Azospira inquinata: one gene and its partners. The protein of the gene in region 2 binds, or shares a complex with, the protein of the main gene of each other region. Links are inferred from orthologs where the notes say so. Each region holds a gene or a part of one and is shown on either strand. Other genes may lie near its edges.

Region 1 (7,490 bases), 200 kb from region 2 along the record:
GATGAATACCATCAAGGAATTCGCCGCCGAGGACGCCCACATCATCTTCGGTGCGGTGTTTGACGAAGAAATGGGCGAACAGCTGCGGGTCACCGTGGTGGCCACCGGTCTGGGCCAAGCCCAGGCCAAGCGCCAGCCCCTGGAAGTGATCAACACCGCCACCACGGTGCGGACCGGGACGGACGACGCGGCCCTGACCGTGGATTACGGCCAGCTGGACGCAGTGCCCGCTGTGATCCGCAAGGGCCGCAACGCCACGGTGGAAGCCCTGGCCAACAGCGGCGTGGATCGCTACGACATTCCGGCTTTCCTGCGCAAGCAGGCGGATTGATCCGGCTCCGGCGCTTCGGGGAAGCTGACCCCGCCGTCCCGCTTCGCCAGCGGGCCACGGCTGGCGTCGCCTCCCGCCACGCCGTGCCGGGTCAGGCCCCGACGTCGGCAGCCGGCAACAGACTGTAACAATCGCCTCCTTAAGGGGAGGGGCGCCCGTGGTAAAATGCGCCCCTCTTCTCTTATTCCCATGCCATGTTAAAGCAGCGTACCCTCAAATCCCTGATTCGCGCCTCCGGCGTCGGGCTCCATAGCGGCGTCCGGGTCAATGTGGTGCTGCGTCCGGCTGCACCGGACACGGGGATCGTGTTTCGCCGGGTAGATCTGGCGGAGCCCGTGGATCTTCGCGCTGATGCTTTGCTGGTGGGGGACACCCGCCTCTGCTCCTGCCTGGAGCAGCAAACCCCGGAAGGGTTGGTTAAGGTGGGGACCGTGGAACATTTGATGTCCGCCCTGGGGGGCTTGGGCATCGACAACGTCTATATCGATCTGGATGCGGCGGAAGTGCCCATTCTGGACGGTTCGGCGGCGCCTTTCGTTTTCCTGATTCAATCCGCCGGTATCGCCGAACAGGCGGCGGCGAAGAAATTTATCCGGATTACCCGGCCCGTGGAAGTGCGGGACGGGGACAAGTGGGCCCGTTTCGAGCCCTACGACGGCTATAAGCTGTCCTTTTCCATCATCTTCAACCACCCGGCCATCGACAAATCGGCCCAGTCCGTCACCATCGATTTCGCTGACCAGTCCTATCCTCGGGAAGTGGCCCGGGCCCGCACCTTCGGCTTCATGCAGGATGTGGAAATGCTGCGGGAAAATGGTCTGGCCCTGGGGGGCGGTCTGGAAAACGCCATCGTCCTGGACGAATACCGGGTGCTTAACGCGGACGGCCTGCGCTACGGGGATGAGTTCGTCAAACACAAGGTGCTGGACGCCATCGGTGACCTTTATCTCCTGGGCCATCCTCTGCTGGCGGCCTTTTCCGCCTACAAGTCCGGTCATGGCCTGAATAACCAGCTGGCCCGGCAACTGCTCAAGGAGCGGGATGCCTGGGAAATCGTTACCTTCGAGGATCAGGCAACGGCGCCCGCCGGTGTCCTGCGCTGGCTGGAATTGCCTGCCCAGGCGGCGTAAGTCCCTTGGGGGCGGCACGGGAGAAGCCATGTTGCTGCTGAGACTGTTGGGAATCCTGGTTTTGCTGGGAGTGGGCGCCGCCGTGGCGCTCTTTTTGTTTACCCGTAATTCCCGTTATCTGGACTGGGCCTGGCGTCTCTTCCGTTATGCCTTGATGGTGGCCCTGCTGGTGTTCGCCCTGTTGGTCCTGGAGCGCCTCCTGCCTATGCTTTGATGGCGGCCCGCTGTACCAGTTCTTCCAGGGCTCGGCGCAGGGAGGATTGCTCCGGCAGCCCATGGGCCAGATCGGTGAGCTGGGAACCGGCGCTCTGGGAAATGGGATGGACCTGGGGCGGGGGCGGCAGGGGCGTAGTAATTCGCCCTTGTACTTTCACCTTGACCTCACTACACTCGAACCCTCTTTTTGCAAACTCGCCAGCCAACGACCGGGTCATCTGGGACAATTTGGCGGCGATAGCGCCACTTTCGGCGTGAATCACCACAATTCCCTGCTTGATATTGGCAACCGTACTGCCCTGCCCGAGAAAGGCCGGCGCAAATTCCTGGTAGGCGCGCTGCGCCTGCAACACCTGCCATCCATGGGCGAGAACGCTGGCGGCCGCATTGCCGGTATTGAGGTATTTTTCAACTGGATGGTGCATCGATATCTTCTTGGAGGAGCGTCGTGCATATTATTCTCGTCTCCAATCGGCTGGCAACGGCCAAGAGCATTGTTTTAACCCCTACCCGTCTGGCTTTGGGGCTGGCGGTGCTGACCCTGGCTGTGGTGTTTTCCTCCCTGAGCCTGTCCTGGCTGGCCCTGCGCTATCAGGTGCCCGGCGCTCAGGCCTGGTTGGCTTCCGCCAGCCAAAGCCGGGAGGTGGATCGGGAAGGGGCCCTCAAGGGCAGCCTGAATGCCCTGGCCAAGCAGGTGGGCACGCTCCAGGCCCAGCTCCTGCACCTCAATACCCTGGGTCAGCATTTGACCACCCTGGCCGGTCTTAAACCCGGGGACCCGATCCGGACCACCCCCGTGCAGGCGCCCCTGGCCCTGATTAAGGGGGGGCAGGGCGGTCCCCTGGTGCTAGCCCGTACCCCGGCGCCCCTTTCTCCGGAAAGCCTGGCCCGCACCCTGTCCAGCCTGGAAGCCCAGGTCAGCGAGCAGACCCTGATGTTTCGGTATCTGGAGGATCGGCTCATGGATCGGCGTATCCGCCAGATTCTCTTGCCCTCCGCCCTGCCCATCCAGGCCAAGGGCATTGGCTCCCCCTTTGGCCGCCGGGTGGACCCCATTGCGGGGGTGGGGGCCATGCATGAAGGCATCGACTTTGTAGCCGACGTGGGCACCCCCGTGGCCGCCTCTGCCGGCGGGGTGGTGAAGGAGGCAGTGCATCACCCGGAATATGGCAATCTCATTGAGCTGGATCACGGCAACGGTTTCTCCACCCGCTATGCCCACCTGTCCAAAATCCTGGTGCGTCCCGGGCAGATGATCAACCGGGGGCAGGAAATCGCCCTGTCCGGGAATACGGGCCGGTCCACCGGGCCCCATCTGCACTTTGAGGTGCGTTATCAGGGGGCGGCCCAGAACCCGGCCAAATATCTGGATCTGGCGGCCCGCTACGGTATTCGGGTGGCCCGGCGTTAAGCCTGCCGGGCTTTCTGGACGCGGGCGTCCAGGGGGCGGCGTCCCGGGGAAGTGGCGGGGCGATGTGGGGCGGGTTGCCCATGATAGAATCCCTTTTTTTCTCCGCGACGCACGCCGTCCCCCACAATGATTTCCGGTCTCCTCAAAAAAATCTTTGGCAGTCGCAATGATCGGCTGGTCAAGCAGTACTTCCAGGTGGTGCAAAAGATCAACAGCCTGGAAGCGGGCATTTCCGCCCTCTCCGACACGGACCTAAAGGCCAAGACGGAGGAATTCAGACAGCGCTACGCCAAGGGCCAGAGCCTGGACGACCTGCTGCCGGAAGCCTTCGCTGTGGTACGGGAAGCGGGTAAGCGGGTGTTGGGCATGCGCCACTTCGATGTGCAGCTGATCGGGGGCATGGTGCTGCACCATGGCAAAATTTCCGAAATGCGCACCGGGGAAGGCAAAACCCTGGTGGCCACCCTGCCGTCCTACCTCAATGCCATCGCCGGCAAGGGGGTCCATGTCATCACGGTGAATGACTATCTGGCCCAGCGGGATGCGGAATGGATGGGGCGCCTGCATCGCTTCCTGGGACTCACCGTGGGGGTGAATCTGTCCCAGATGGACCACGATGCCAAGCAGGCTGCCTACGCCGCCGACATCACCTACGGTACCAACAACGAATTCGGCTTCGACTATCTGCGGGACAACATGGTCTACGCCGCCGAAGACCGGGTGCAGCGGGGCCTCAATTACGCCATCGTGGATGAGGTGGACTCCATCCTCATCGACGAAGCCCGGACCCCCCTGATTATTTCCGGCCAGGCCGAAGACCAGACCGAGTTTTATATCCGCCTCAATGAGGTGGCGCCCCAACTGGTGCGGGCTGAGAACGAGACTGCTCCCGGGGATTACTGGGTGGACGAAAAGGCCCACCAGGTCTATCTCACCGAGCAGGGCCATGAACACGTGGAAGAAATTCTGGTGGGCATGGGCATGCTCACCGAAGGCCGCAGCCTCTACGACGCCGCCCACATTGTCCTGGTGCACCACCTGAATGCCGCCCTCCGGGCCCACACCCTCTATCTGCGGGACCAGCAGTACGTGGTGCAGAACGGGGAAGTGATCATCGTGGACGAATTCACCGGCCGCTTGATGCCGGGTCGGCGCTGGTCCGACGGCCTGCATCAGGCCGTGGAAGCCAAGGAAGGGGTGAAAATCCAGCACGAGAACCAGACCCTGGCCTCCGTCACCTTCCAGAACTACTTCCGCATGTACGGCAAGCTGGCCGGCATGACCGGTACCGCCGACACGGAAGCTTACGAATTCATGGAAATCTACGGTCTGGAGACCGTGGTGATTCCGACCCATCGGCCGGTACAGCGGAAGGATTTGCAGGATCAGGTGTATCGCACGGCCCAGGAAAAGTACGCGGCCATTATCGCGGACATCCGGGAATGTTATGGCCGGGGCCAACCCGTGCTGGTGGGGACCACCTCCATCGAAAATTCCGAGCTCCTGTCCCAGCTGTTGGATAAGGAAAAGCTGCCCCACCAGGTGTTGAACGCCAAGCAGCATGCCCGGGAAGCGGACATCGTGGCGGAAGCTGGGCAGCCCGGGGTGATTACCATCGCCACCAACATGGCCGGTCGGGGCACGGACATCGTGCTGGGCGGCAATGTGGATAAGCAGGTGGCCCAGGTTCAGGCGGACGAAGCCCTCTCCGATGCAGAAAAGACCCAGCAGGTGGAGGCCATCAAGGCCGCCTGGCAAACCCGTCACGACCAGGTGTTGGCCGCTGGCGGTCTGCACATCATCGGCTCCGAACGCCACGAATCCCGGCGTATCGACAACCAGCTCCGGGGCCGGGCCGGGCGTCAGGGGGATCCGGGTTCTTCCCGCTTCTACCTGTCCCTGGACGACGCTCTGCTGCGTATTTTCGCCGGGGATCGGCTGAAAGCCATCATGGACCGGCTGAAGATGCCGGAAGGGGAAGCCATTGAGCATCCCCTGGTGAGCCGCTCCCTGGAATCCGCCCAGCGCAAGGTGGAAGCCCGCAACTTCGACATCCGCAAGCAATTGCTGGAATACGACAATGTGGCCAACGACCAGCGCAAGGTGATCTACGCCCAGCGTAACGAACTCCTGGAAACGGACGACATTTCCGAAACCATCACGGCCATGCGTCAGGGCGTGCTCTACGACATGTTCCGGGTCTATGTGCCGGAAAACAGCGTGGATGAGCAGTGGGATATCCCGGGCCTGGAAGCCGCTCTGGAATCCGAATTTCACCTCAAGGCCCCGGTAGGGGAATGGTTCAAGTCCGACACCAGCCTGAGCGACGAAGACCTGGCGCGGCGCCTCATCGAAACCGTGGAGAAGGAATACGGGGAAAAAATCGCCCAGGTGGCCGAGCCCGAGGTATTCCACAAGTTCGAGCGGGATCTGATGTTGCAGACCCTGGATTCCCAATGGCGGGAACATCTGGCCGCTCTGGACCATCTGCGCCAAGGCATCCACCTGCGGGGCTATGCTCAGAAAAATCCCAAGCAGGAATACAAGCGGGAAGCCTTCGAGCTGTTTGAAGCCTTGCTTAACAGCATCCGCTCCGAAGTGACCCGCCTGCTGCTCACCGTCCAGATCCGTTCCGTGGAAGAGGCGGACGAGGATGTGGAAGAAGAGACGGCTGCCGAACTGGCCAATCTCCAATTCGACCACCCGGAATTTGATGGGGAAGAGGCGGAAGAGGAAGCGGTCGAAGAAGGCGAAAAAGCCCAGGGACCGGCCCAGCGGGACGGCCTCAAGGTGGGCCGTAACGATCCCTGCCCCTGCGGTAGCGGCAAGAAATACAAGCATTGCCACGGCAAATTGAGCTGATCGCTCCGTTGCCCCTGTGATTCAAGGCGCCGCCCGCCCCACCGTCCGCCCCTTCCCCTGGGAATGGGCGGGCCCGGCGGGCGGCGTCTTTTTTCGTTGAAAAAGGAAAATCCATGACCGTCAATTACCAGACTCCTGCACCTGAAGCCCTCTATCCTGTGGCCGGCGTACGCTTGGGCGTTGCCCAGGCCGGCATCCGCAAGGTGGGGCGGCGGGACCTGACGGTCATCACCCTGGCGGAAGGGGCCACGGTGGCCGGGGTCTTCACCCAGAATCGTTTCTGCGCCGCGCCGGTCCAGCTCTGCCGCCAGCACCTGGCCGGCGGCCCGGGCATCCGGGCCCTGGTCATCAATACGGGCATTGCCAATGCGGGCACCGGGGAACCGGGGCGCCAGGCGGCGGAGCGGACTTGCGCTACCCTGGCCGGGCTCCTGGGCCTGTCCGGCGGTGCCCAGGTGCTGCCCTTTTCCACCGGGGTGATTCTGGAACCCCTGCCCGTGGAGCGCCTGGAAGGGGGCCTGCCGGCGGCTATTGCCGATCTGGCGGAAGCCAACTGGCACAGCGCTGCCCACGCCATCATGACCACGGATACGGTGGCCAAGGCCGCCAGCCGCCGCCTCACGGTGGGGGGCAAGACCCTGACCGTGACCGGCATGTCTAAAGGTTCGGGCATGATTCACCCCAATATGGCCACCATGCTGGGCTTTGTCGCCACCGACGCCGCCGTGCCCCAGGCCCTGCTGGACGGCCTGGTGAAGGAGGCGGCGGACCACTCCTTCAACTGCATTACGGTGGATGGGGATACCTCCACCAATGACTCCTTCATTCTCATGGCCTCCGGCCAGGGGGAACTGAAAATTGCCGGGGCCGCCGATCCGGCCTGGGCGGAGTTGCGTCAGGCGGTCATCGCCGTGGCGGAAGAACTGGCCCAGGCCATGGTGCGGGATGGGGAAGGAGCCTCCAAATTCATCACCATCCAGGTGGAAGGGGGCAAGACCCGGGCAGAATGCCGTCGGGTGGCCTACGCCATCGCCCATTCCCCCCTGGTGAAAACCGCCTTCTTTGCTTCCGACCCCAATCTGGGGCGGATTCTGGCGGCCATCGGCTACGCCGGGATCGACGATCTGGACGTGGATCAAATCCGGGTCTGGCTGGGCAGTGGCAAGGATCAGGTGCTGGTGGCGGAACTGGGCGGCCGGGCCGCCAGCTACACGGAACAGGACGGCCAGCGCATCATGGCCAATGGGGAAATCGATGTCCGGGTGGATTTGGCTCGGGGTGAGGCGGAAAGCCGGGTTTATACCTGCGATCTGTCCCACGACTACGTGACCATTAACGCGGATTACCGGAGTTAATCCTTGCTCCCGGGCTTTGATGCCCGGGCCGAGGGATAAAAAAGGGGAGCCGGCTGGCTCCCCTTTTCTTTTTGCCGGTTTTTCCTAGGGCAGGGCCGGGATGGTGAATTTAGGCATTTCCCCGGTGAGGCTGTGGAGGAAGGCCACCAAGTCGTCCACCTCATTGGGTTTCAGATCGGTTTTCA
Region 2 (7,138 bases):
GAAGAGCTCAATCAAGAGCTTGTCGACCTGTTGAAGGCCCAGTTTTCCCTGCGTATGCAAGCTGCGACTCAACAGCTGGCCAACACCAGCCAGCTGGGCAAGGTGCGCAAGGATATCGCTCGGGTGCGTACCCTTCTCGGTGAAAAGGCGGTGCAGCAATGACTGAAGCTACCAGCATCAAGCGCACGCTCATCGGGCGTGTGGTTAGCGACAAAATGGACAAGACCGTGACGGTCCTGATCGAGCGTCGGGTGAAGCATCCGATGTACGGCAAGATCATCACCACGTCCAAGAAGTATCACGCCCATAACGAGGGCAACGAAGCCAAATCCGGCGACCTGGTGGAAATTGAGGAGATTCGTCCTCTTTCCCGCACCAAGTCCTGGAAGGTGTCCAAGCTGCTGGAAAAAGCGCGGATCATCTAAAAATAGTGCTTGCATTATGGCGGGGTATTGGTTAATATCCTGCCTCCTCTTCGGGGGCCCGCGTCGTCGGGCCCCCGCGTTTTAATCCTCCCCCTACGGGGTCCAAGACTAACCGCACTTGTGCGGGAAAGTTGGAGCGAAAAATGATTCAGATGCAGACTATTCTGGATGTGGCCGACAATACCGGCGCGCGTTCAGTGATGTGTATCAAGGTCCTTGGTGGCTCCAAGCGTCGCTATGCCGGCGTTGGTGACATTATCAAGGTATCCGTTAAGGATGCGGCTCCTCGTGGGCGCGTCAAGAAGGGCGACGTCTATAACGCGGTGGTTGTGCGTACCGCCAAGGGTGTGCGTCGGGCTGACGGTTCTTTGATCAAGTTCGATAACAATGCGGCGGTTCTGCTGAACACCAAGCTGGAACCCATTGGCACCCGGATCTTCGGGCCGGTTACGCGGGAACTGCGTAACGAACGGTTCATGAAGATTGTGTCGCTTGCGCCTGAAGTTCTGTAAGGAGCGAAGATGGAAAAGATTCGCAAGGGTGACGAAGTAATCGTCATTGCAGGCAAAGACAAAGGCAAGCGCGGTACCGTTCTGCGTCGGGTGGATGAAGACCATCTGGTAGTGGAAGGGGTTAACCGCGTGAAAAAGCATGTGCGCCCCAATCCTGTGAAGGGCGTGACCGGCGGTATCGTTGAAAGGGATATGGCGATCCATATCTCCAACGTGGCCCTCGTTAATCCTGCTACCGGTAAGGCGGAGCGGGTTGGCTTTAAGCTGCTGGAAGACGGCAAGAAAGTGCGCGTCTTCAAGTCCAGCGGTCAAACCGTGGAGGCTTAAGGAATCATGGCGCGTTTGTTTGATTTTTACAAAGAAACCGTGGTGCCCGGGCTGATCAAGCAGTTCGGCTACAAATCCATCATGGAAGTGCCTCGCATCACCAAGGTCACCCTGAACATGGGTGTGGGTGAAGCGGTCCAGGACAAAAAGGTTCTGGAAAACGCTGTGGGCGACATGGTCAAAATCGCCGGGCAAAAGCCTGTGGTGACCAAGTCCCGCAAGTCCATCGCTGGTTTCAAGATTCGTCAAGGTTATCCCATCGGCTGCATGGTGACCCTGCGTGGCCCCCGCATGTTCGAATTCCTGGATCGTCTGGTTTCCGTGGCTCTGCCCCGGGTGCGCGACTTCCGTGGGATTTCTGGCAAGGGCTTCGACGGTCGCGGCAACTACAACGTGGGCGTCAAAGAACAGATCATTTTCCCGGAAATCGAGTACGACAAGATCGATGCGCTGCGGGGGATGAACATCAGCATCACCACTACTGCTAAGACGGACGAAGAAGCTCGGGCCCTGCTTGTTGCTTTCAAGTTCCCGTTCAAGAACTGAGGCGATCATGGCAAAACTGTCTTTGATTAATCGGGATGAAAAACGTCGTAAGACTGTGGCTAAGTTCGCCAAAAAGCGGGCTGAGCTCCAGGCTGTTATCGATGACCAAGCGCTGAGCGATGCGGATCGGTTCCAGGCTCGCCTGAAGTTGCAACAACTGCCGCGTAACTCGAGCCCGTCTCGTCTGCGTAATCGTTGCCAAGTAACGGGTCGTCCTCGCGGCGTGTTCCGGAAGTTTGGCTTGTGCCGGAACAAGCTCCGGGAAATTGCCTTCCGGGGAGAAATTCCCGGTTTGACCAAGGCTAGCTGGTAAGCGGGAGGTTATAGGAATGGCAATGAGTGATCCTATCGCGGATATGCTGACCCGTATCCGTAATGCCCAGCAAGCCGAAAAGGCTAACGTTGCGATGCCTTCTTCCAAGGTGAAGGTCGCGATCGCTGGGGTATTGAAGGACGAAGGCTACATCGACGACTTCGCAGTTCGTGAAGTGGAAGGTAAGCCGACGTTGGAACTGGTGCTGAAGTACTATGCCGGTCGTCCGGTTATCGAACGCATCGAACGTATTTCCCGTCCCGGGCTGCGCGTCTACAAGGGCAGCCAGGATATTCCCCGTGTGATGAACGGTCTGGGTGTGGCTATCGTTTCCACCCCCAAGGGCGTCATGACTGACCGCAAGGCTCGTACCCAGAACGTGGGCGGCGAAGTCCTCTGCATCGTGGCCTAAGGGGGGAATATGTCTCGCGTAGGTAAGAATCCCATCGCCCTGCCGAAAGGCGTCGAGGTTTCCGTCGGTGATGAAATCACCGTCAAGGGCCCTCTGGGCGTTTTGAAGATGAAAGCCGTGCCCGCTGTTGCGGTGCAAACCGAAGGTGAACAACTGGTTTGCAGCCTGGCGGGGGATTATCCCAACGCCGATGCGCTGTGGGGTACGGTGCGCGCCAACTTGAACAATATGGTTCAAGGCGTTTCCAAGGGCTTCGAACGTAAGCTGACCCTGGTTGGGGTGGGCTATCGTGCTCAAGCTCAAGGCGATGCGCTGAATTTGACGCTCGGCTTCTCCCACCCCGTGGTCCATAAGATGCCCGCCGGCATCAAGGTGGAAACCCCTTCCCAAACGGAAGTGGTCATCAAGGGTGTGGATAAGCAATTGGTCGGCCAGGTTGCTGCGGAGATTCGTTCTTACCGCAGTCCCGAACCCTATAAGGGTAAGGGCGTCCGTTATTCGGACGAAGTGGTCATCATCAAGGAAACCAAGAAGAAGTAGGTGGGTAAATGATCGACAAGAAGCAGGCGCGTTTGCGCAGAGCCCGCAAAACCCGGGCCAAAATTGCCGAGCTGAAGGCCGTGCGCTTGTGTGTGCATCGCACCAACAGCCATATTTACGCCCAGGTTATTTCCGCCTGCGGCTCCAAGGTGCTGGCTGCTGCCTCCACCGTGGAACCCGAAGTGCGCAAGGAAATGGCCAACGGTGGCAACGTGAACGCGGCCGAGCGCATTGGCGCCCTGATCGCCGAGCGTGCCAAACAGGCGGGCGTGGAACAGGTTTCGTTCGATCGCTCCGGTTTCCAATACCACGGCCGAGTCAAGGCGCTTGCCGAAGCGGCCCGTGCTGGCGGCCTCAAGTTCTGATCGGGCTGTTAAATTCGAGGTAAGACATGGCTAAACCGCAAACCAAGAAAACGCAGCAGTCCGACGAACGGGACGATGGTCTGCGCGAAAAGATGGTCTCCATCAACCGGGTCACCAAAGTTGTTAAGGGTGGCCGGATTCTGGGCTTCGCTGCCCTGACCGTGGTTGGTGATGGAGACGGTGGCATCGGCATGGGCAAGGGCAAGTCCCGCGAAGTGCCCGTGGCGGTCCAAAAAGCGATGGACGAAGCTCGCCGTAAGCTGGTGAAAGTGAGCCTGAAGAACGGCACGCTGCAACACGCTGTGGTGGGTAAGCATGGTTCTTCTTCCGTTCTGATGATGCCGGCTCCTGATGGTACCGGGATCATTGCCGGTGGCGCCATGCGTGCAGTGTTCGAAGTGATGGGTGTGACCAACGTGGTGGCAAAAGCCCACGGTTCCACCAATCCTTACAACATTGTTCGCGCTACTCTGAACGGTCTGAAGGCCATGAATACGCCTTCCGAAGTTGCTGCCAAGCGTGGCAAGTCCGTTGAAGAAATCCTGGGGTAAGAACTATGGCTGACAAAAAGATCAAAGTGACGCTGGTGAAGAGCGTCATTGGCACCAAACAGGACCATCGTGCTACCGTGAAGGGCCTGGGCTTGCGTCGCCTGAATTCTTCTTCCGAGTTGATTGATACCCCGGCCGTGCGCGGGATGATCAACAAGGTTTCTTACCTGTTGAAGGTGGAGAACTAAGATGCAGTTAAATACCATCAAACCCGCGGAGGGGGCGACCCACTCCAAGCGTCGCGTGGGTCGGGGCATTGGCTCCGGCCTCGGCAAGACCTGCGGTCGTGGTCACAAGGGGCAAAAGTCCCGTGCCGGTGGTTACCACAAGGTCGGTTTCGAAGGCGGTCAAATGCCTTTGTATCGCCGTCTGCCGAAGCGTGGCTTCTTCTCTTTCACCAACGCCCGTAACGTGCAAGTTTGCTTGTCCGAAATCCAGGCGCTGCCCGTGGAAGAAATCGATCTGCTGGTGCTGAAGCAAGCGAACGTGATTCCCGCGAACGCTCTCTCCGCCAAGGTTATCCTGTCCGGGGAAATCTCCCGCAAGGTGGTCTTGAAGGGTGTGGGCGCGACCAAGGGTGCCAAGGCAGCCATTGAAGCTGCCGGTGGCAACGTTGCCGAGTAATTAGTTTTACGTGAGATAGGATTCGATTTTGGCTACCAATAGCAATCTCAACGCAAATAGCGGGAAGTTCGGCGACCTCAAACGTCGTTTGTTTTTCCTTTTGGGCGCGTTGGTGGTTTATCGGATCGGCGCTCACATCCCTGTGCCTGGAATTGATCCCGCCGTATTGGCGGATCTTTTCCAGACCCAGCAGGGCGGCATCCTGGGCATGTTCAACATGTTCTCTGGTGGTGCCTTGAAGCGGTTCACTCTGTTTGCCTTGGGGATCATGCCTTACATTTCGGCATCGATCATCATGCAGCTCATGACCATCGCCTCCCCCCAGCTTGAAGCGCTGAAAAAAGAAGGGGAAGCCGGTCGTCGCAAGATTACTCAGTACACGCGCTACGGTACCGTGGCGCTGTCTTTCTTCCAGGCATTGGGCATAGCCATGATGCTGGAAGGCCAGCCTAGTCTGGTTTTGGACCCCGGCTTTATGTTCCGCCTGACCACGGTGACTACCCTGGTCACGGGCACCATGTTCTTGATGTGGCTGGGTGAGCAGATCACCGAACGGGGTCTGGGCAACGGTATTTCCATTATCATCTTTGGTGGTATCGCCGCTGGTCTGCCCAACGCCATTGGCGGTTTGCTGGAATTGGTGCGCACCGGTGCCATGCATCCGGTGACGGCTATTTTCATCACCGCCCTGGTATTCCTGGTTACGGCATTCGTTGTTTTCGTGGAACGGGGCCAACGCAAGATTCTGGTGAATTACGCCAAGCGCCAGGTGGGCAACAAGATTTACGGTGGTCAGAGTTCCCATCTGCCCCTGAAGTTGAATATGTCCGGGGTGATCCCGCCCATCTTCGCTTCCAGTATCATACTGTTCCCCGCTACCGTGGCTGGCTGGTTTGGTTCTAGTGATTCCATGCACTGGCTCAAGGACATCGCCGCCACCCTGTCGCCGGGGCAGCCGATTTACGTGCTGCTTTACGCTGCGGCCATTGTTTTCTTCTGCTTCTTTTATACCGCCCTGGTGTTCAATTCCAAGGAAACCGCGGATAACCTGAAGAAGAGCGGTGCCTTCGTTCCCGGTATTCGTCCTGGGGAACAAACGGCTCGTTACATTGACAAGATTTTGATGCGTTTGACCCTGGTGGGCGCGGCCTACATCACCATCGTCTGCTTGCTGCCGGAATTTTTGATCCTGAAGTGGAACGTGCCGTTCTACTTTGGTGGGACTTCTCTGCTGATTATTGTGGTTGTGACCATGGATTTCATGGCTCAAGTACAGGCTTACATTATGTCCCACCAGTACGAAAGTCTGCTGAAGAAAGCCAATTTCAAAGGTGGTGGGTTTCCCTTAGCCAAGTAGGATTCCTTCGACGCTACTCGGATCATGGCGAAAGAAGATCTGATTGAAATGCAAGGGGAGGTGGTCGAGAACCTCCCCAACGCGACTTTTCGTGTCAAGTTAGAAAACGGACACATGGTGTTAGGTTTTATTTCCGGAAAAATGCGGATGCATTACATCCGTATCCTTCCGGGGGACAAGGTAACGGTGCAACTGACGCCCTACGACCTGTCCCGGGCCCGGATCGTTTTCCGGGTCAAGTAAGCAAGTCTCTACGCAGTTGGATGTAATTGGGTTAATGGCTGGCTGCGCCAGGCGCCCGGTATTTAGGAGCAAATCATGAAAGTGCTGGCATCTGTCAAGAAAATCTGCCGCAATTGCAAGATCATTCGGCGCCACGGCGTGGTTCGCGTAATTTGCAGCGATCCCCGTCACAAACAGCGCCAAGGCTAAGTCCCTGGTGGTGTTTTCGGGTTGAATTTGAAGTTAATTCAACAGTATAATCACAAGTTTCGCATCTTCGGGGTGACTCAATGGCCCGTATCGCTGGGGTAAATATTCCCAACCATCAACATACCGAGATCGCTTTGACCGCGATTTTCGGTGTTGGACGTTCCCGTGCGCAGAAAATCTGCGACGTTGCGGGCGTTCAGCGTTCTACCAAAGTTAAAGACCTGACCGACGCCGAAATGGAACGGCTTCGCGAAGAGGTCGCCAAGTTCTCCGTGGAAGGCGATCTGCGTCGTGAAGTTACCATGAGCATTAAGCGGCTCATGGATTTGGGCTGCTACCGTGGTCTGCGTCACCGTAAGGGGCTTCCCGTCCGCGGGCAACGCACCCGGACCAATGCCCGTACCCGGAAGGGTCCGCGCAAGGCCATCCAAAAGGGTAAATAAAAGGATAGGAAATGGCTAAGACTGCTGCCAAAGTACGGAAAAAAGTAAAAAAGAATGTGGCCGAAGGTATCGCCCACATTCATGCTTCTTTCAATAACACCATCATCACCATCACCGACCGGCAAGGCAATGCTCTGTCTTGGGCGACTTCTGGTGGTGCCGGTTTTAAGGGCTCCCGTAAGTCCACTCCCTTTGCTGCCCAGGTGGCCGCTGAAGCTGCCGGTAAGGCCGCTCAAGAATGCGGAGTGAAGAACTTGGAAGTCCGGATCAAGGGCCCTGGCCCTGGCCGCG
Region 3 (7,158 bases), 1.5 Mb from region 2 along the record:
AGGTGGGTGAAGGTACGGCGGTGCAATGGCCCGTGGGCATGGGCGGCAAGGGGAATGAAGGGGTGGCTGCCTTCGTGCAACGTCTGCCTAATTCCATCGGTTATGTGGAATACGCCTACGCCAAGCAAAACAAAATGTCCTACACCCTGTTGCAGAATGCGGCTGGCCACTTCGTGGCTCCGGATGACGTGACCTTCAAGGCGGCTGCCGCTGGTGCCGAATGGGACAAGTCTGCTTTCTACGAAATCCTGACCAATGAAAAGGGTAAGGATGCCTGGCCCATCTCCGGTGCCACCTTCATCCTGGTGCACAAGACCCCGGAAAAGCCCCAACAGGTGGCTGAAGTGCTGAAGTTCTTTGAATGGTCTTACAAGAACGGCGGCAAGATGGCCCAGGATCTGGAATACGTGCCCCTGCCCGACTCCCTGGTGAAGCTGATCCACGCTTCCTGGGGCAACATCAAGGATGGATCCGGCAAGCCGGTCTATTCCGCCAAGTAAGTTTCTCCTGTAGCAGTAATACCCGCACCCTGATTCGGGGTGCGGGTTTTTCCTGGTATCGAAATGAAATCACTCATCGCCAGAATGTTGCCCGGCCGCCATGTGGGGGACTGGGTGTTCTTCAATCTCACCCGGTTTTTCGCCCTGCTGACCCTGTTGATGTTGGTGGGGATCATGATCTCCCTGACCTACGGGGCTTGGCCGTCTATCCATCGCTTCGGTTTCGGCTTCCTGGTTTCCGGTGACTGGAATCCCCCCATGGAGAAATTCGGGGCCCTGATTCCTATCTACGGGACCCTGGCGACTTCTCTGGTGGCCCTGGTTATTGCGGTGCCGGTGAGTTTCGGTATCGCCATGTTTTTGACTGAACTGGCGCCCACCTGGCTACGTCGCCCCTTGGGGGTGGCGGTGGAACTCCTGGCGGGGATTCCCAGTATTGTTTATGGCATGTGGGGCCTGCTGGTGTTTGCTCCGGTGTTTTCCCAATACGTCCAGCCGGTGCTGGCCAGCACCCTGGGCAAGGTTCCCCTCCTGGGGACCCTGTTTTCCGGCCCGGCCATGGGGATCGGTATTCTCAGCGCGGGCATTATCCTGGCCATTATGATCATTCCCTTCGTGGCCTCTGTCATGCGGGACGTGTTTGAAATCACCCCGTCTATCCTCAAGGAATCTTCCTACGCCCTGGGGGCGACCACCTGGGAAGTGGTGTGGAATATCGTGTTGCCCTACACCAAGGTAGGGGTGGTGGGGGGCATTATGCTGGGCCTGGGACGGGCGCTGGGGGAAACCATGGCCGTTACCTTCCTGATCGGCAACATGAATTTCTTTAACGGCTTTTCCCTGTTCCTGCCCGGTAACAGTATTGCGTCGGCCCTGGCCAATGAATTTGCCGAGGCGGAGTCCGACATCTACACCTCCTCCCTGATTGAGCTGGGGCTGATCCTGTTCGTGATCACTTTCATCGTGCTCTCCCTTTCCAAACTGCTGCTCCTGCGCTTGTCCCGGCAGGAAGGCGCTAAATCCTGAGGAAATGTCCATGTCTTCCGACTTTTCCGATACGGCGGATGCAGTGGCCTCCGGCCTTTCTCCCCAAAGAAAACGCGCTTACGCCATGACCCTCGCTTTTCGACGCAAACTGATCAACCGCCTGGCTATCGGCCTTTCTATGGTGGCCATGGTTTTTGGCCTCTTCTGGCTCATCTGGATTTTATGGACCACCCTGGAACTGGGGATTTCCGGGCTTTCCTTAAGCCTCTTCACGGAAATGACCCCGCCCCCGGGGAGCGAAGGGGGCTTGCTCAACGCCATTGTGGGGAGTCTGCTCATGGTTTCCCTGGCCACCGCTATTGGTACGCCAGTGGGCATTATGGCCGGGGTCTATCTGGCGGAATACGGCGGCCGGACCTGGCTGGGGCACACCACCCGCTTCCTCAATGACGTGTTGCTGTCTGCTCCTTCCATCATCATTGGTCTTTTTGTCTACGAGGTGTATGTGGCCCAGGTGGGCAATTTTTCCGGCATGGCCGGGGTCTTTTCCCTGGCCCTAATCGTGATTCCGGTGGTGGTGCGGACGACGGAAAACATGCTGCAGCTGGTGCCCAATAGCCTGCGGGAAGCGGCTTTCGCCCTGGGGGCGCCCAAGTGGCGGGTGGTGCTGAAAGTGACCCTGAAGGCGTCTATCGCCGGGGTCATGACCGGGATACTCCTGGCGGTGGCCCGGATCTCCGGGGAAACGGCGCCCTTGCTGTTTACCGCTCTGTCCAACCAGTTCTGGACCTCCGACCTCTTCAAGCCCATGGCCAGTTTGCCGGTGACCATCTTCAAGTTCGCCATGAGCCCCTTCGAGGATTGGCAGCGTCTGGCCTGGGCCGGGGTGTTCCTCATTACCCTGGGGGTGCTGGCGCTCAACATCGTGGCCCGCTCCGTTTTCCGTCGCAAAGCCATTGAACGATAACTTCCGCTATTGATCGAGATTCCCATGAATGCACCTATTGCCCCGGCTGCTTTGCAGACTCAGATTCAATTCAAGGATTTCAACTTCTACTACGGAGGCTATCAGGCGCTCCGCTCCATCAACCTGGAGATTTACCACGGTCGGGTAACCGCTTTCATCGGCCCGTCCGGCTGCGGCAAATCCACCCTGTTGCGTACCATCAACCGCATGTATGACCTGTATCCGGGCCAGCGGGCGGAAGGGAATCTGCTTATCGACGGGGAGAACATCCTGGACCCCTCGGTGGATGTGAATAATCTCCGGAAGCGGGTGGGGATGGTGTTTCAGAAGCCCACTCCGTTCCCCATGTCCATCTACGACAACATCGCCTTCGGGGTGCGCATGCACGAAAGCCTGGGGCGGGCGGAAATGGATGACCGGGTGGAATGGGCCCTGAAAAAGGCGGCTCTGTGGGAAGAAGTGAAGGACAAGCTGAACCAGAGTGGCACCAGCCTGTCCGGTGGCCAGCAGCAGCGGCTGTGCATTGCCCGGGGCATTGCGGTTAAGCCGGAAGTGCTTCTGCTGGACGAGCCTACCTCGGCCCTGGATCCCATTTCCACCATGCACATTGAAGAGCTGGTGTCCGAGCTGAAGGGGGATTTCACCATCGTCATCGTGACCCACAATATGCAGCAGGCGGCCCGGGTGTCCGACTTCACCGCCTATATGTATCTGGGGGAATTGATCGAGTTTGGTGAAACGGACCAGATTTTCATCAAGCCCAAAACCAAGCAGACCGAAGACTACATCACCGGCCGCTTTGGCTGATGGGGCAACGGGTCGCATTGACCCGGCCTGGAGGGAGCAGCTATAATCAAAAAGTTTTATGCTGCCTCCCCAACCCAAAGGACTGTCTGCCCCGATGCGCCGTAAGCTCGTAGCCGGAAACTGGAAAATGAATGGCTCCGTAGCTTTTGCGGAGACTGCCTGCGAGGCCCTAGTGGCTGGCTGGTCGTCTTCCGGGACGGCCGATGTGGCCGTATTTCCTCCTTTTCCCTATCTGGGAACCGTCCAGTCCCGGTTGCGTCATTCCCCCATCGGCTGGGGGGCACAAAACATCAGCCAGTTTCCCGTAGGTGCTTATACGGGGGAGGTGGCCGGTGCCATGTTGCAAGATTTTGGCTGTCGCTATGTCCTAGTGGGTCATTCCGAGCGCCGCTCCCTTTTTGCTGAAGGGGATTCGGTGGTGGCGGCCAAGTTGGCGGCGGCGGTGGAACTCGGTCTGGTTCCTGTGCTGTGCGTCGGGGAAACCCTGGCGGAGCACGAATCCGGTATCGGGATTCAGGTGGTGGCCCGTCAGGTAGAAGCCGGCGTGAGTTGGGTGGACTGGTCCCAAGCTGAAGAAGTGGTTTTGGCCTATGAGCCTGTCTGGGCCATCGGTACGGGCCGGGCAGCCACGCCCGAGTTGGCTCAAGACGTGCATCAAGCCATTCGGCGTACCCTGGCTCGTCTGGCCGGGCCGGAAAAGGCGATGCAGATTCGTATTCTTTATGGCGGTAGCGTCAAGCCGGACAATGCGGCGGCGCTTTTCGCTATGCCGGATGTGGACGGCGCCCTGGTGGGCGGCGCTTCTTTGGTGGTGAACGATTTTTTGGCGATTTGCTCTGCGGTAGCAGGAGATGAGGTGAAATGAATTATCTGTTTTCTATTGTTTTGGTGATCCATCTTCTGGCTGCGGTGGCCATCATCGGGTTGGTGCTGATGCAGCACGGCAAAGGGGCCGATATGGGGGCCGCTTTCGGTGGCGGTAGCTCGGGCAGTCTGTTTGGTGCCACTGGCTCGGCAAACTTCCTGTCCCGTTCTACCGGTGTCCTGGCTGCGGTGTTTTTTGTTACCAGTTTGACCCTTGCCTACATTGCCGCCAATAAGCCGAAAAGTACTGGCGGGGTGATGCAAGAAACGGTACAATCCGCGCCGGCTAACGCAGGGAAGGCAGCGACTAATAATAATGCTGTGGCGCCTGTGCTGCCGTCTAGTTCTTCTTTGCCTGTCGAGGGCAAAGCTAAAGACATTCCCAGGTAAGGGGCTTGTGGGGTGTCTGGTCGATGAAATTTCGATCAGCTAAGTAGTGCCGACGTGGTGGAATTGGTAGACACGCTATCTTGAGGGGGTAGTGACCGTAGGTCGTACGAGTTCGAGTCTCGTCGTCGGCACCAAGTCTGGAGTTCTGCTCAGGACTCTGAAAAATTAGTTACTTTGAGGGATGTAGCAACGATGTTGGAAAATTACCTCCCGATTCTCCTCTTTATCCTGGTTGGCGTGGCCATCGGGGTATTGCCGGTCCTCTTTGGTTGGCTGCTGGCTCCCAGTCGCCCCGATCCGGAAAAACTTTCTCCCTATGAGTGTGGCTTCGAGGCATTCGAAGATGCGCGTATGAAGTTTGACGTGCGCTACTACCTCATCGCCATCATCTTCATTCTGTTCGACCTGGAAATCGCCTTCCTCTTTCCTTGGGCTTCCATTTTCAAGGAAATCATTCAAACGGCTTCCATCAAATGGTTCGGTTTTGCCGAAATGATGGTATTCGTGGCGGTTTTGGTGGTCGGCTACCTCTATGCCTGGATCAAGGGCGCCTTGGAGTGGGAGTAAGTCATGGGCATTGATGGGGTTCTGCAGGAAGGTTTCATTACCACGACTGCCGACAAGCTGATCAACTATGCTCGTACCGGTTCGCTGTGGCCGATGACCTTCGGTTTGGCGTGCTGTGCGGTGGAAATGATGCATGCGGGGTGTTCCCGCTACGACTTGGACCGGTTCGGGATTATCTTCCGCCCCAGTCCCCGTCAGTCCGACGTTATGATCGTGGCCGGTACCCTGACCAACAAAATGGCTCCGGCCCTGCGCAAGGTCTATGACCAGATGCCCGAACCCCGTTGGGTGGTTTCCATGGGCTCCTGCGCCAACGGCGGTGGCTATTATCACTATTCCTACTCGGTGGTGCGGGGCTGTGACCGCATCGTTCCAGTGGATATCTATGTGCCGGGCTGTCCGCCCACGGCCGAAGCCCTGCTTTACGGCCTGGTCCAGTTGCAAAACAAGATTAAACGTACGAGCACCATCGCTCGCTAGACCTAGAGGCTTGTTATGTCCAAGTTGGATGCCCTAGTAGAGAAGCTGCAAAACGTCTTGGGTGACAAGGCCGGTAATATCAAGGTGGCGCTGGGTGAGGTGACCTTGGACGTGGCCCTTGCCGATTACGAAACCGTGGCCCTCCAGCTGCGGGATGGGGACGAACTGAAGTTCGAGCAATTGATCGACCTCTGTGGCGTGGATTATTCCCAGTACGCTGGTGAAGCCAAGCCCGCTGGCCGTTTTGCGGTAGTCTCCAGTCTGCTGTCCGTGACCCATAATTGGCGTCTGCGCCTTCGGGTGCTGGCCGACAATGACGATTTTCCGGTTGTGCCATCCGTGACCGGGATTTGGAATTCCGCCAACTGGTTTGAGCGGGAAGCCTTTGACCTCTTCGGTATCGTTTTCTCCGGCCATACGGATTTGCGCCGCCTGCTGACCGATTACGGTTTTGTCGGTCACCCCTTCCGCAAGGATTTTCCCATTTCTGGCAACGTGGAAATGCGTTATGACCCGGATCAACGGCGGGTCGTCTATCAGCCCGTGACCATCGAGCCTCGGGAAAACACCCCCCGCGTGGTGCGGGAAGAGAAGTACGGGAACGTCTGACATGGCTGAAATCAGAAACTACACCCTTAACTTTGGCCCTCAGCATCCGGCCGCTCACGGCGTACTTCGTCTGGTGCTGGAGCTGGACGGGGAAGTGGTCCAGCGGGCCGATCCCCATATCGGCTTGTTGCACCGGGCGACGGAAAAGCTGGCGGAAACCCGCACCTGGGTTCAGTCCGTGCCTTACATGGACCGGCTCGACTACGTGTCCATGATGGCCAATGAACACGCTTACTGTATGGCCATCGAACGGCTGCTGGGTATCGAAGTTCCCCTTCGTGCCCAGTACATCCGGGTCATGTACGACGAAATTACCCGCCTGCTGAACCACCTGCTCTGGATCGGGGCTCATGCCCTGGACGTGGGTGCCATGGCGGTCATGCTCTACGCTTTCCGGGAACGGGAAGATCTGATGGATGCCTATGAGGCGGTTTCCGGGGCCCGGATGCACGCCGCCTATTACCGTCCGGGTGGTGTCTATCGGGATCTGCCGGACCGCATGCCCCAATACGTGGAGAGCCGCTTCAAGAGCGCGGCCACGGTAAGCAAGCTGAATGAGTCCCGGAGTGGTTCTCTGCTGGATTTCATCGAAGATTTCACCAACCGTTTCCCTGCTTATGTGGACGAATACTCCAATCTGCTGACGGATAACCGGATTTGGAAGCAGCGTCTGGTTAATGTGGGGGTGGTTTCTCCCGAGCGGGCTCTCCAATTGGGGTTCTCCGGCGCCATGTTACGGGGGTCTGGTATTGAATGGGATTTGCGTAAGAAACAGCCCTATGAAGTCTATGACCGCCTGGATTTCGATATTCCGGTGGGGGTCAATGGGGACTGTTATGACCGCTATCTGGTGCGTATGGAAGAAATGCGCCAGTCCAACCGAATCATTAAGCAGTGTGTGGCTTGGCTGCGTGAAAATTCCGGCCCGGTAATTACGGAAAACCACAAGGTGGCGCCGCCCCATCGTGAGGACATGAAGTCCAACAT

Evidence for each region.
Region 1: the proteins of secY (region 2) and secA are in contact, whole or in part, in a crystal structure (PDB 3DIN), measured with the Thermotoga maritima proteins. The link is inferred for Azospira inquinata from one-to-one orthologs. Residues at the interface, in WP_004081795.1 of Thermotoga maritima: Glu108, Gly109, Glu110, Glu111, Ala236, Glu237, Arg238, Arg239, Ile240, Thr241, Ile242, Gln243, Tyr244, Ala245, Arg246, Arg247, Val248, Thr249, Gly250, Arg251, Arg252, Val253, Tyr254, Gly256, Ala257, Ser258, Thr259, Tyr260, Leu261, Pro262; in WP_004082002.1 of Thermotoga maritima: Glu261, Ala262, Arg263, Lys300, Ala301, Arg302, Thr303, Ile304, Ile305, Leu323, Tyr324, Asp325, Pro326, Val329, Ser330, Tyr333, Ile336, Lys340, Phe345, Val349, Glu363, Phe364, Tyr374, Ser375, Gly376, Gly377, Glu393, Ile395, Thr482, Ser483.
Region 3: secY (region 2) and secG share a complex: the UniProt entries of both Escherichia coli proteins name them as parts of the sec protein translocase complex. The link is inferred for Azospira inquinata from one-to-one orthologs.

Annotation. Positions count from the first base shown.
Region 1 is NZ_CP064782.1:946,750-954,239, reverse strand. What follows is about bases 2,849-6,150. They hold secA (preprotein translocase subunit SecA), read left to right. Parts: upstream 2,849-3,214; coding sequence 3,215-5,950; downstream 5,951-6,150. Other genes in these bases: argJ (bifunctional glutamate N-acetyltransferase/amino-acid acetyltransferase ArgJ), read left to right, coding at 6,064-6,150; Azoinq_RS04180 (M23 family metallopeptidase), read left to right, coding at 2,849-3,088. Also shown: cell division protein FtsZ, read left to right, coding at 1-331; lpxC (UDP-3-O-acyl-N-acetylglucosamine deacetylase), read left to right, coding at 526-1,461; Azoinq_RS04190 (hypothetical protein), read left to right, coding at 1,490-1,675; Azoinq_RS04185 (DciA family protein), read right to left, coding at 1,665-2,102; more of Azoinq_RS04180, read left to right, coding at 2,126-2,848; more of argJ, read left to right, coding at 6,151-7,305; Azoinq_RS04165 (cytochrome-c peroxidase), read right to left, coding at 7,390-7,490. UniProt on the Escherichia coli protein: Required for protein export, interacts with the SecYEG preprotein conducting channel.
Region 2 is NZ_CP064782.1:1,151,706-1,158,843, reverse strand. What follows is about bases 3,858-6,807. They hold secY (preprotein translocase subunit SecY), read left to right. Parts: upstream 3,858-4,643; coding sequence 4,644-5,972; downstream 5,973-6,807. Other genes in these bases: rpsM (30S ribosomal protein S13), read left to right, coding at 6,485-6,807; rpmJ (50S ribosomal protein L36), read left to right, coding at 6,291-6,404; infA (translation initiation factor IF-1), read left to right, coding at 5,997-6,215; rplO (50S ribosomal protein L15), read left to right, coding at 4,181-4,615; rpmD (50S ribosomal protein L30), read left to right, coding at 3,997-4,179. Outside these bases: rpmC (50S ribosomal protein L29), read left to right, coding at 1-162; rpsQ (30S ribosomal protein S17), read left to right, coding at 159-425; rplN (50S ribosomal protein L14), read left to right, coding at 569-937; rplX (50S ribosomal protein L24), read left to right, coding at 947-1,264; rplE (50S ribosomal protein L5), read left to right, coding at 1,271-1,810; rpsN (30S ribosomal protein S14), read left to right, coding at 1,818-2,123; rpsH (30S ribosomal protein S8), read left to right, coding at 2,140-2,535; rplF (50S ribosomal protein L6), read left to right, coding at 2,545-3,075; rplR (50S ribosomal protein L18), read left to right, coding at 3,087-3,440; more of rpsE, read left to right, coding at 3,467-3,857; more of rpsM, read left to right, coding at 6,808-6,847; rpsK (30S ribosomal protein S11), read left to right, coding at 6,859-7,138. UniProt on the Escherichia coli protein: The central subunit of the protein translocation channel SecYEG. Consists of two halves formed by TMs 1-5 and 6-10.
Region 3 is NZ_CP064782.1:2,654,474-2,661,631, forward strand. The notes cover bases 2,849-5,818. They hold secG (preprotein translocase subunit SecG), read left to right. Parts: upstream 2,849-4,122; coding sequence 4,123-4,515; downstream 4,516-5,818. Other genes in these bases: pstB (phosphate ABC transporter ATP-binding protein PstB), read left to right, coding at 2,849-3,261; tpiA (triose-phosphate isomerase), read left to right, coding at 3,389-4,126; Azoinq_RS12170 (NADH-quinone oxidoreductase subunit A), read left to right, coding at 4,708-5,082; Azoinq_RS12175 (NuoB/complex I 20 kDa subunit family protein), read left to right, coding at 5,086-5,562; Azoinq_RS12180 (NADH-quinone oxidoreductase subunit C), read left to right, coding at 5,578-5,818. In the rest of the region: phosphate ABC transporter substrate-binding protein PstS, read left to right, coding at 1-500; phosphate ABC transporter permease PstC, read left to right, coding at 564-1,526; phosphate ABC transporter permease PstA, read left to right, coding at 1,537-2,454; more of pstB, read left to right, coding at 2,479-2,848; more of Azoinq_RS12180, read left to right, coding at 5,819-6,171; Azoinq_RS12185 (NADH-quinone oxidoreductase subunit D), read left to right, coding at 6,173-7,158. UniProt on the Escherichia coli protein: Subunit of the protein translocation channel SecYEG. Overexpression of some hybrid proteins has been thought to jam the protein secretion apparatus resulting in cell death; while this may be true it also results in FtsH-mediated degradation of SecY.